DNA from 3 places in the Lactiplantibacillus sp. B652 genome. Region 2 is predicted to be linked to each of the others. Evidence: predicted binding sites of a transcription regulator. Region 2 holds the regulator's gene; each other region holds the start of a gene.
What was found. Region 2 encodes Rex, which represses fermentation and respiration genes when NADH is low (regulators of the CRP and FNR family bind a similar motif). Its sites were predicted from a motif close to TTGTGAANTANTTCACAA; they were not measured.
Positions count from the first base shown of each region.

Region 1 (3,200 bases), on a different contig from region 2:
GTACATCCCGCTGCTGTCAGATTTTACCGCGGCACCAAATTCCGCCATCATCAGCGCGAACGGAATGAAGAACAGCACGGCAGCGACCAGGTAAAATAGAATAGAACTATAGCCCATTAAATAATACGCAACCGTACTATTGGCAAAACCAAAAACGGTGGTGAAGATCATCATTACTAATGCAATTAGCGTAATCTTCTCATTATCTTTTGTTGCCATTATTGCACTTCCCCTTTTATACTGTTGTAAAGCTTAGCTCATTTTAAGATTACCGTAAGCATGCAATAAAGCGCTTTAGTTTCTCTAACAATCGGATGATTTTTCCATGTGATAATCGGTCTAATTATTAAGTTGTTCCGTTGAGAAATAATTATTGACGCTAACTATTTCATTGAGTAAATATTCATTTAATAACTAAGTAACTTGGTTTTAACATAACTGCAACATAATTAGGGTATTCTACAGTCATCAGGTTAATTGAGTGACGAAATCAAGGGTAAAAACGGGGTATACATACATGATGAAGAATTTTAGGTTGAAATCAATTTTATGGCTGGTACTGATTGGCTGCGCTTTCGGGATGATGGTCAACGTTGCTAGCAGCTGGATTCCACAAACGACAATTACAGCGCAAGCCTCAAAAAAGCTGACGCAGGCGCAAAAGATCAAGAAAATCAACGCCAAGCTTTCCAAGGCTAACCGGGCCGCGAAGAACTGGATCGCCTATCGCGAATCTGGCTACAGTTATACCGCGCGCAATGGTAAATGTTATGGCCGTTACCAACTATTGCGGTCATACTTACATGGTAACTTATCCCCTGTTAATCAGGAAAAGCGGGCCAACACCTACGTTAAAAGCCGCTACGGCACCTGGGTCAAAGCCAAGAAATTCTGGCAACATCACCACTGGTACTAAACTCAAAAATTGAATCATTCAGACTAAAAACCGCGCGTTTGGCAATGAGATTGTGAATCATTGTTGAACGGGTGGTTTTTGATATTCTAAGATATTGAAGTGATAGATTGCCAGTTTAATCATATTCTGCCAACTGAATCTTAAATATTGCACCTGATACCGCCTACTCAATCACTAGATATTGTGAAAAATATCATTATTTTCGTCAAACCTATTGCAAACTGTAATTATTGCGACTATAATTTGGGCTGTAAATTAGTAATGATAATAATTACAATAAAAGAAGGTAATTGATATGACTGAACGTAATTTTGATTTCCTAATGCCTAGCGTGAACTTTTTTGGCCCCGGTGTGATTAGCAAGATTGGCGACCGTGCCAAGACCCTGGGGATGCACAAACCCGTCATCGTCACGGATAAATTTTTAGAGAGTCTCCCAAACGGTGCCGTTGCCCAAGTCCGGGCCTCACTCGACGCTGCTGGGATCGACTATGTTATTTACAATCAAGTCGAACCTAATCCCAAAATTCATAACATTCAAGCCGTCAAAGCACTCTACGAAAGCAACCATGCCGACTCACTGATTACGATTGGCGGCGGTTCTGCGCATGATACTGGTAAGGGCGCGGGAATTATTATGACTAACGGTGACGACATCACCAAGTTAGCCGGGATCGAAACGCTCAAAAACGCTCTGCCACCACTGATTGCGGTCAACACGACTGCCGGAACCGGGTCAGAACTCACCCGCCACTGCGTTATCACCAATGAAGCCACCCATTACAAGTTCGTGGTCGCATCATGGCGGAACATGCCGCTGGTTTCGTTCAACGACCCAACGCTGATGCTGGACGTTCCTAAGGGATTAACCGCCGCTACCGGGATGGACGCTTTCGTTCAGGCGATTGAACCCTTTGTTTCCGTCGACCATAACCCGATCACGGACTCGCAGTGCATTCAAGCCATCAAGTTGATTGAATCTTCCTTACGAGAAGCGGTTGCCAACGGTCATAATCTCGAGGCCCGGACCCACATGGTCGAAGCCGAAATGCTCGCTGGAATGGCCTTCAACAACGCCAACTTAGGCTACGTGCACGCGATGGCCCATCAACTCGGTGGTCAATACGATGCGCCACACGGGGTCTGCTGCGCCCTATTATTACCTTACGTTGAAGAATATAACCTGATTGCTTGCCCAGAACGCTTTGCCGAACTGGCCAAAATCATGGGCGAAAATACCGATGGCTTGTCGACCCGCGATGCCGCTGAATTAGCCATTAAAGCGATGAAACAACTCAGTGAAGATGTCGGGATTCCGCACTCAATCAAGGAAATTGGCGCCAAAATCGAGAACTTCGAGCACATGGCCAGCAACGCCCTCAAAGACGGCAACGCCTTCTCAAACCCACGTAAAGGCACCAAGGAAGACATCATCAAGATTTTCCAAGCAGCTTATGACGCGAAGTAAAACCGTGCCTACTGACTGCCCCAGCGTACAAGATTGCTAAAGCTAGCCGCTAGCACTTAAATGGTAGCGGTTTCTGAAACGGCTTGGTTCATCGACTCATCTCTAATGGCCTCGCTCATTAAATGATTACCGATGACTTTACATGTTGAATCATCGTGCAACTACTCATCAAAGCCGGCAACAATACCATCGCGGCATCAAGTTCTAATCATGGGTATCACGCCGTTTAACAGCTGTCAACGGCAATACAGTCAATAAAAAACAACACCGCAGTCAGCGCGATTTGCGCTAGAGTTGCGGTGTTGTTTTTGTGCTTATTTCAATCTGTTAAAGGCATCAGCCTGAAGCTTATTTACCAGGCACGTAGTCTTCATCGATAATCAAGACTGGTTTGATGGTCTTACCACTACCAGAATCGGCATTGGCTTGATTGATATCTTCAAACTTGTAGAACTTTTCAGTCTTTTCAAATGGAAACATACCATGTTGATAGAAGTCGATCAACCGTGGAATATCAACGCCAGGAATCGAATCACCCATGTTGACCCCGATGACTTTCTTATCGTCAACGCAAAGGTCGTTCCATGAACTGATGGTAATGTTCTTAGACGTTACGGCGATCAAAGCAGCGGTCCCACCTTGTGCTAAGGCATGGATTGCGGATACCATTACTGGTTCAACACCGGTGGTATCAACAGCGAAGTCAACCCCATAGCCGTGCGTCAACTTCTTGATGGCTTCGACTGGGTCTTCTTCTTTACTGTTGATGGCGTGCGTTGCGCCTAATTCCTTGGCTAATTCCAACCGTGAATCCAC
Region 1 covers NZ_JAMSKY010000006.1:75,908-79,107, reverse strand. Annotated here, with positions in the region: gene yjeM (glutamate/gamma-aminobutyrate family transporter YjeM) at 1-219, opposite strand, end outside; gene MZO40_RS08870 (hypothetical protein) at 521-916, shown strand; gene MZO40_RS08865 (iron-containing alcohol dehydrogenase) at 1,212-2,384, shown strand; gene MZO40_RS08860 (NAD(P)-dependent alcohol dehydrogenase) at 2,733-3,200, opposite strand, start outside.
Region 1: MZO40_RS08865 (iron-containing alcohol dehydrogenase) is a predicted target of Rex. The motif match lies at 1,098-1,115, and genes of this name have one in related genera.

Region 2 (3,200 bases):
CATCGCGTTCCAGCGTTGTCAGAAATACCTTCCAGCCGGCGTAGGAAGCATCCACAACAGCAGGTTTACGCAAATTCGCACTGTTTCCAGCGGGTCTCAGCTGGCGGGCTTGAACTCAGAAAACACCATGATTTAATCATGATTCATGATAAATTAACGAACACAATGCGTGTGTTAATGAAAAAATCAAACAAACTTTCAAAAAGGACGTGAGCTGATGGTTAATCGCCGCCAATCAATCTTAATTCTGATTATTTATTTTATTGTTTATGCGCTACCAAGCGTCTTAGTGGCCGCCTTTCATCAACTGGGGTCCCAAGTCTTCTTGATTCAAACGGTCGACTACTTGGTCGGCGCACTGTTATTGCTGTGGCTAGCACGCCGAATGACAGCCAAAAACGCCGTTGAGCAGCAGCGCAGTAACTGGCTGGTCGCCATCCTATGGGGCCTGATTGGGCTCGTCCTAGTCATTGTCGGCCAAGTCCTGATTCTTAAAATAACTGCGATGTTGGGGCAATCGACGGCTTCCAACAATACGTCGACCCTACTCACCGTTGGGCAACAATACCCGGTATTTTTCTTAGCCATTATCGTGGGTGCCCCAATTATGGAAGAAATCGTCTTCCGCAAGGTCATCTTTGGCAACTTGAGTGCGGTGACCGGCAAAATCGGGGCCGCCTTGATTTCGAGCTTTCTCTTCAGCCTCGCCCACGCAGATGGTCATCTAATTCTCTACGCCTTCGTTGGATTGCTGTTCTGCTGGCTCTATCAACATACCGGCCGAATTCAGACTTCGATGACGTCTCATATTTTGATGAACGCTGCGGTCGTAGTACCGACGCTCTTGACTGCACTTCATTAGATTGCGTCGCTTATTCGTTCGTGGCATTAATTTAGACGTTCAAAAAAGCTTCTCCGAAAATTTATTTCAGAGAAGCTTTTTGGTATCATAATCTTGAGATGCATGCGCAGACTAATCTTCATCTTCGTCTGGTTCATCTTGACCGTTGTCACCCAATTGTTGACCATAATGTTCAATAAAGTAAATTAAGGTCTGTAATTCATTGGTTAAATCAACGTTTTGAACCCGCACTGTTTCTGGAACTGAGATCCGCAATGGGGTAAAGTTCATGATGCCTTTAACATTCGCATCAACTAACTCATCGGTAATCTTTTGAACAACCGTTGTTGGCACCGTTAAGATGGCAATTTCAATCTGTTGTTCGATCAATTGCTTTTTGAGTTCCGTCATTGGATAGACGGGAACCCCACTCTGGACCGTATTTGCAATGGCTTCATTAACATCAAAAGCCGCTGAGATCCGGACATTACTATTTTTATGGAAATTAAAATTCAACAGGGCGTGGCCTAAATTACCGACCCCAATCAGCGCGACGTTGGTTAGCGTGTCCTGATTTAGAATTTTTTTGAAAAATGCCAGCAGCGTTTCAACATCGTATCCATACCCGCGTTTACCGAGGGCCCCAAAATACGAAAAATCACGCCGAATCGTTGCTGAATCTACTTTAACCGCCTCGGACAATTCAGTTGACGATACCCGTTTCTTATCTGCGTCTAGTAAAATATTCAAATAGCGATAATAAATTGGTAATCGTTTTGCCGTTGCCCGTGGAATCTTTGTCTCTGCCATTCGGACGTTTCCTCCCAATCAAAAGTTTGTGAATTTGCTGACACTATTCTAGCATAACCTGTGACTTTGTGAAATAATAATTACTTATTATTCCGAATAATTGGGTCGAACCGTAACAATATGCTACAATTATCTCACGAATCAAATGTGAAAGGAGCTTAATAAAGCGTGATTTTACTACAAGTACAGCAAGTTATGCGGCGTTTTGGCGCCGATGTCTTGTTCGATAACGTACAAATGGACATCCAAGAACACGCCCGCGTTGCCTTAGTCGGCCGCAACGGTGCTGGTAAATCAACCTTACTTAAAATGATTGCCGGCGAGACCGTGCCTGACGAAGGCCAAATATCGATGCGCAAGGGTCTAACGATCGGTTACTTAGCTCAAGACCAAGGATTGGATAGTCAAAATACGATCTGGGAAGAAATGAGCAGCGTGTTTGCTGAACTACACGCCATTGAAAAGCGGATGCATGCGCTTGAAAATCAGCTCAGCGACCCCGCCATCATGAACGATGACCAGGCCTACCAACAAACCTTAAAAACTTACGACCAAGTTCAGACAGAATTTCAACAGAAAAATGGCTATGGCTACCAGGCCGAAATCCGTGGTGTCCTACACGGTTTTCAGTTCGATGCCGATGTTTATGACAAGTCGGTCACCGAACTTTCCGGTGGACAAAAAACTCAACTGGCCTTAGCAAAGCTACTACTAGAAAAGCGCGATTTACTGATTCTGGACGAACCGACCAACCACTTGGACGTTGAAACGTTGACGTGGCTGGAAAGTTACTTACAATCCTATGCTGGTGCCCTACTGATTGTCAGCCATGACCGCTACTTCCTAGACCGCGTCGTCAATGAAGTGTACGACCTGTCACATCACGAAATGGTACACTATACCGGGAACTACGACCAGTTTGTGCAAGAAAAGGCCGCTCGGATTCAAGCTCAGTGGAAACATTACGAAAAGCAACAAGCCGAGATTAGCAAGCTTGAAGACTTTGTCAACCGGAATATCGTGCGGGCATCGACGACCAAACGAGCTCAAGCGCGGCGGAAACAGTTGGCCAAGATGGACCGGATCGACCGTCCTGATAGTGATGAAAAAACGGCCCACTTCGGTTTTCACGCTGCGAAGCAAAGCGGCAACATCGTTTTGACCGTCAAGGATGCCGCAGTCGGTTACGACGGGCATATTCTGTCGGAACCGGATAACTTAAACGTTAAGAAGCACGAAGCCATTGCCATCGTGGGTCCAAACGGAATCGGTAAGTCGACTTTTCTCAAGAGTATCCTCGGCCAGATTCCGTTCATCAAAGGCCAGGCCGTCTTCGGTACCGGCGTTGTCACGGGCTACTATGACCAAGAGCAACGCAACTTAAATGACAAAAAGACCGTCTTAAGTGAACTCTGGGACGAACATCCCACCACGCCTGAAAAGGATATTCGGACGATTTTGGGAAGTTTCCTCTTCACGGGTGCCGATGTCGACAAACCGGTTCACGCCCTATCTGGTGGTGAACGGGCGCGGCTATTGCTGACGAAAC
Region 2 covers NZ_JAMSKY010000010.1:56,408-59,607, reverse strand. Annotated here, with positions in the region: gene MZO40_RS12375 (CPBP family intramembrane glutamic endopeptidase) at 218-862, shown strand; gene MZO40_RS12370 (redox-sensing transcriptional repressor Rex) at 974-1,651, opposite strand; gene MZO40_RS12365 (ABC-F family ATP-binding cassette domain-containing protein) at 1,820-3,200, shown strand, end outside.

Region 3 (3,200 bases), on a different contig from region 2:
GTTCCATATTGTTGTAGATGTTCCCTAAACCACCTACTGAAGATGGCGTGTTCACTAAGATCCGGCAGGCTGGCATTTGAAGGCCGAATTCCTTGACCAAATCATCATCAGTCGTGTGAATCCCAGCAGTATGGCCTAAACCACCATAATGAAGTAATTCATCGGCCCGTTTGAACGCAGCTTCATGTGAATCAGCCTTGTAAACGGTCAAAACTGGTGATAATTTTTCGCCAGATAATGGATACTTGACCCCGACACCGTTGATTTCAGCAATCAAGACGCGGCAATCCTTGGCAACATCCTTTAATCCAGCCATCTGGGCGATTTCGTAAGCAGTCTTCCCAGCAACTGGTCCCCGAACGGTGTGCCGGTTAGGATCGATAACGGCATCACTTAAAGCTTGAACGTCTTTTGGTTTTACATAGTAGCAACCGAGACGAATAAATTCTGCTTTGACTTCCGCATAAATTTCTTTATCAATAATGGCGCTGTTTTCAGAGGCACAGATCATCCCGTTATCAAACGTCTTGGATAACACAATGTCGTTAACGGCTTGCTTAATGTCAGCCGTCTTTTCAACGTAGGTCGGGCCGTTACCAGGGCCAACACCTAAGGCTGGTTTACCTGATGAGTAGGCCGCGGTAACCATGCTTGGACCACCAGTGGCTAAGATCGTTGCCACGTCGGTATGGTGCATCAACGCATCCGTCGCTTCAATACTTGGATGTTCGATGTATAAAACGGCATCGGCAGGACCACCGGCAGCTTTGATGGCTTCACGCATCACATCAGCGGCCGCGGAACTACACTTCTGAGCTTGTGGATGGAAACCAAAGACGATCGTGTTACGACCCTTCAAGGAGATCAAAGTCTTGAAGACTGTCGTTGAAGTTGGGTTCGTAACGGGGGTGACCCCGGCCACGATCCCGACTGGTTCAGCGATTTCCATTAGTTGTTCTTCATCGTCTTCTTTGATGACGCCAACGGTCTTGTCGTGGCGCATGCTGTTCCAAATATATTCACTGGCGTAGATGTTCTTGATGGCTTTATCTTCAACCACCCCACGGCCAGTTTCTTCAACGGCCAACTTGGCGAGTTTCATATGATTATCAAGTGCAGCAACTGCAACTTTTTCACATAGATCATCAATTTGTTCTTGTGTATACGATTTCAAAACGGCCAATGCTTTCTTTGAACGTTGAACTAACTGGTCTACTTCGTCGGTAACCTTGGCGGTTTGGTTCTTTTCTGTCTTAATCATGAAGTGCTTCCTCCATTTCAATTCCTTTGTGAATTAATTTACAAACTCCATTATAGCTATCCTTGCTCATAATGCAACAATAAATTATAAAATAATTGGTTTTTAGTATATAAATAATAGTGAAATCGCCTTTTTAGCGGTGTTTATCGCCAATAAAGTTTTTTCGATCGCTAAGTTCATTAATGAACAAGGTGAGCTAAAAAAGAATCGCGGTCACCGACGACTAACCTGTCGGACCACGATTCTTTTTAGTAATAACTGAGTAATCATGACATCAGTCGATGTCACCTGTTGGACCGCTTTATCGGACCACAATAACGGAGATTGGGGCTTTTCGTGCTAACCGGGGCCCAATTGCACCCGAAATCTTAGAGTGAGCAAATTCCGTATCCGCACCGGTAACCAATAAGTCAGGTTTGAAATCCGGAATCACTTGGTCCAAGATCACATCATCCACGTCGCCACCTTCGTAAACCAGTGGTTCGACCCGTTTGACGCCACGTTGTTCAGCAAGCTGAACATATTCAGCGACGACTTCTTCAACGTGTTTGCGCTTGGCTTGGATCTTCGACGGGGTCAGTGAATCAAAAATATTAATATCTTCGCTTTCCAGCACCGAGCAAATTCCCAGCGGTGCGTCGTAATCGCGGGCCAATGTCGTTGCGTAACGGAAGGCCCGTTCAGATGAAGTATTGTCGTCCTCATCAACGGTAAGCAGAATGCGTCGATAAACGAGTGGTTCTTGCATTTTTGAGTTTTCCATAGTAATCTCCTCGTCTCATTGAGTTGAATTGATATTGACCACTGTCATTATACCAGTTTCACACCCCTAACGGACGATTTCTCACCAGAGGCGCTCTCGCCGGCAGCTTAAATCATCGCCGCGGTTCAACACACGCCTGCTACTCCCTGGTTGCCCGCGACATCTGCTTGAAAACATCGACTGCCAAACCAAACGGTACTCGAACGTCAATGTACCAATCACACTAGTCGCCTGATGCCACCGTCACGCCAGTATGCGCCTATTCCGATTTCTTCGGCAACGCCTGCAGCGTCTGCTTAAGCCAGTCAACGTAGTACGTCTCACGGCCAATCGCGTGTTGTAAGATCAAATAATGACCATAGTGTTGCTTCGCAGTCGCTGGTTTTGGAAACACGCTCTCGAGTCGCTGCTGCAAGTGGGTCAGCTTGGCTGTGTGCAAGGTCAGTTGTTCGGTAAGCATCTCGCGCAAACGCGGATCTTGATTCGTTTGAATGAAATAGAGTTTTAAAATAAATTCGTCCTTAGTGGCCGTCAAATCCGGCGTGCCGATACTGATCCACTCATGGAGTAAATCGCGACCAGTTGTCGTCACGTGGTAGAGCTTCTTTTCCAACTTTTCGCCACTGACGGTGATTTCATGGGTCACGTAGCCCTGCTCTTCTAAGCGTTTTAATTGCGGATAAATTTGACTATGTTGGGCTTGCCAGAATTCCCCGATCTCATCATCAAAGGCCTTCGTCAGGTCGTAACCCGTTAACGGTTGTTGATTTAACAACCCTAGAATAATAAATTGCAACTTATTTTTTTGCGCCATTGGATATTCCTCCTTGACGATTCTTTGATAACAGTATACACTAACCTTGTTGATTAAAACATGTAATAATTTACACGTTTTAAATGACATATATTTTTAAAAGAAGGTAATTTAAATGACGAAAGAATTTAAAACGCTAGATGACTTCCTCGGCACCCACTTTATTTACACTTACGACAACGGTTGGGAATATGAATGGTACGCGAAAAACGACCACACCGTTGACTACCGGATTCACGGTGGCATGGTCGCCGGTCGGTGGGTCAAGGATCAAGAAGCGAACATCGTCATGTTGACACCCGGCATTTACAAAGTTGCCTGGACAGAACCAACTGGTACCGATGTCGCCCTTGACTTCTTGC
Region 3 covers NZ_JAMSKY010000001.1:583,458-586,657, reverse strand. Annotated here, with positions in the region: gene adhE (bifunctional acetaldehyde-CoA/alcohol dehydrogenase) at 1-1,261, opposite strand, end outside; gene MZO40_RS02510 (universal stress protein) at 1,563-2,024, opposite strand; gene MZO40_RS02505 (PadR family transcriptional regulator) at 2,284-2,838, opposite strand; gene MZO40_RS02500 (phenolic acid decarboxylase) at 2,954-3,200, shown strand, end outside.
Region 3: adhE (bifunctional acetaldehyde-CoA/alcohol dehydrogenase) is a predicted target of Rex. The motif match lies at 1,288-1,305, and genes of this name have one in related genera.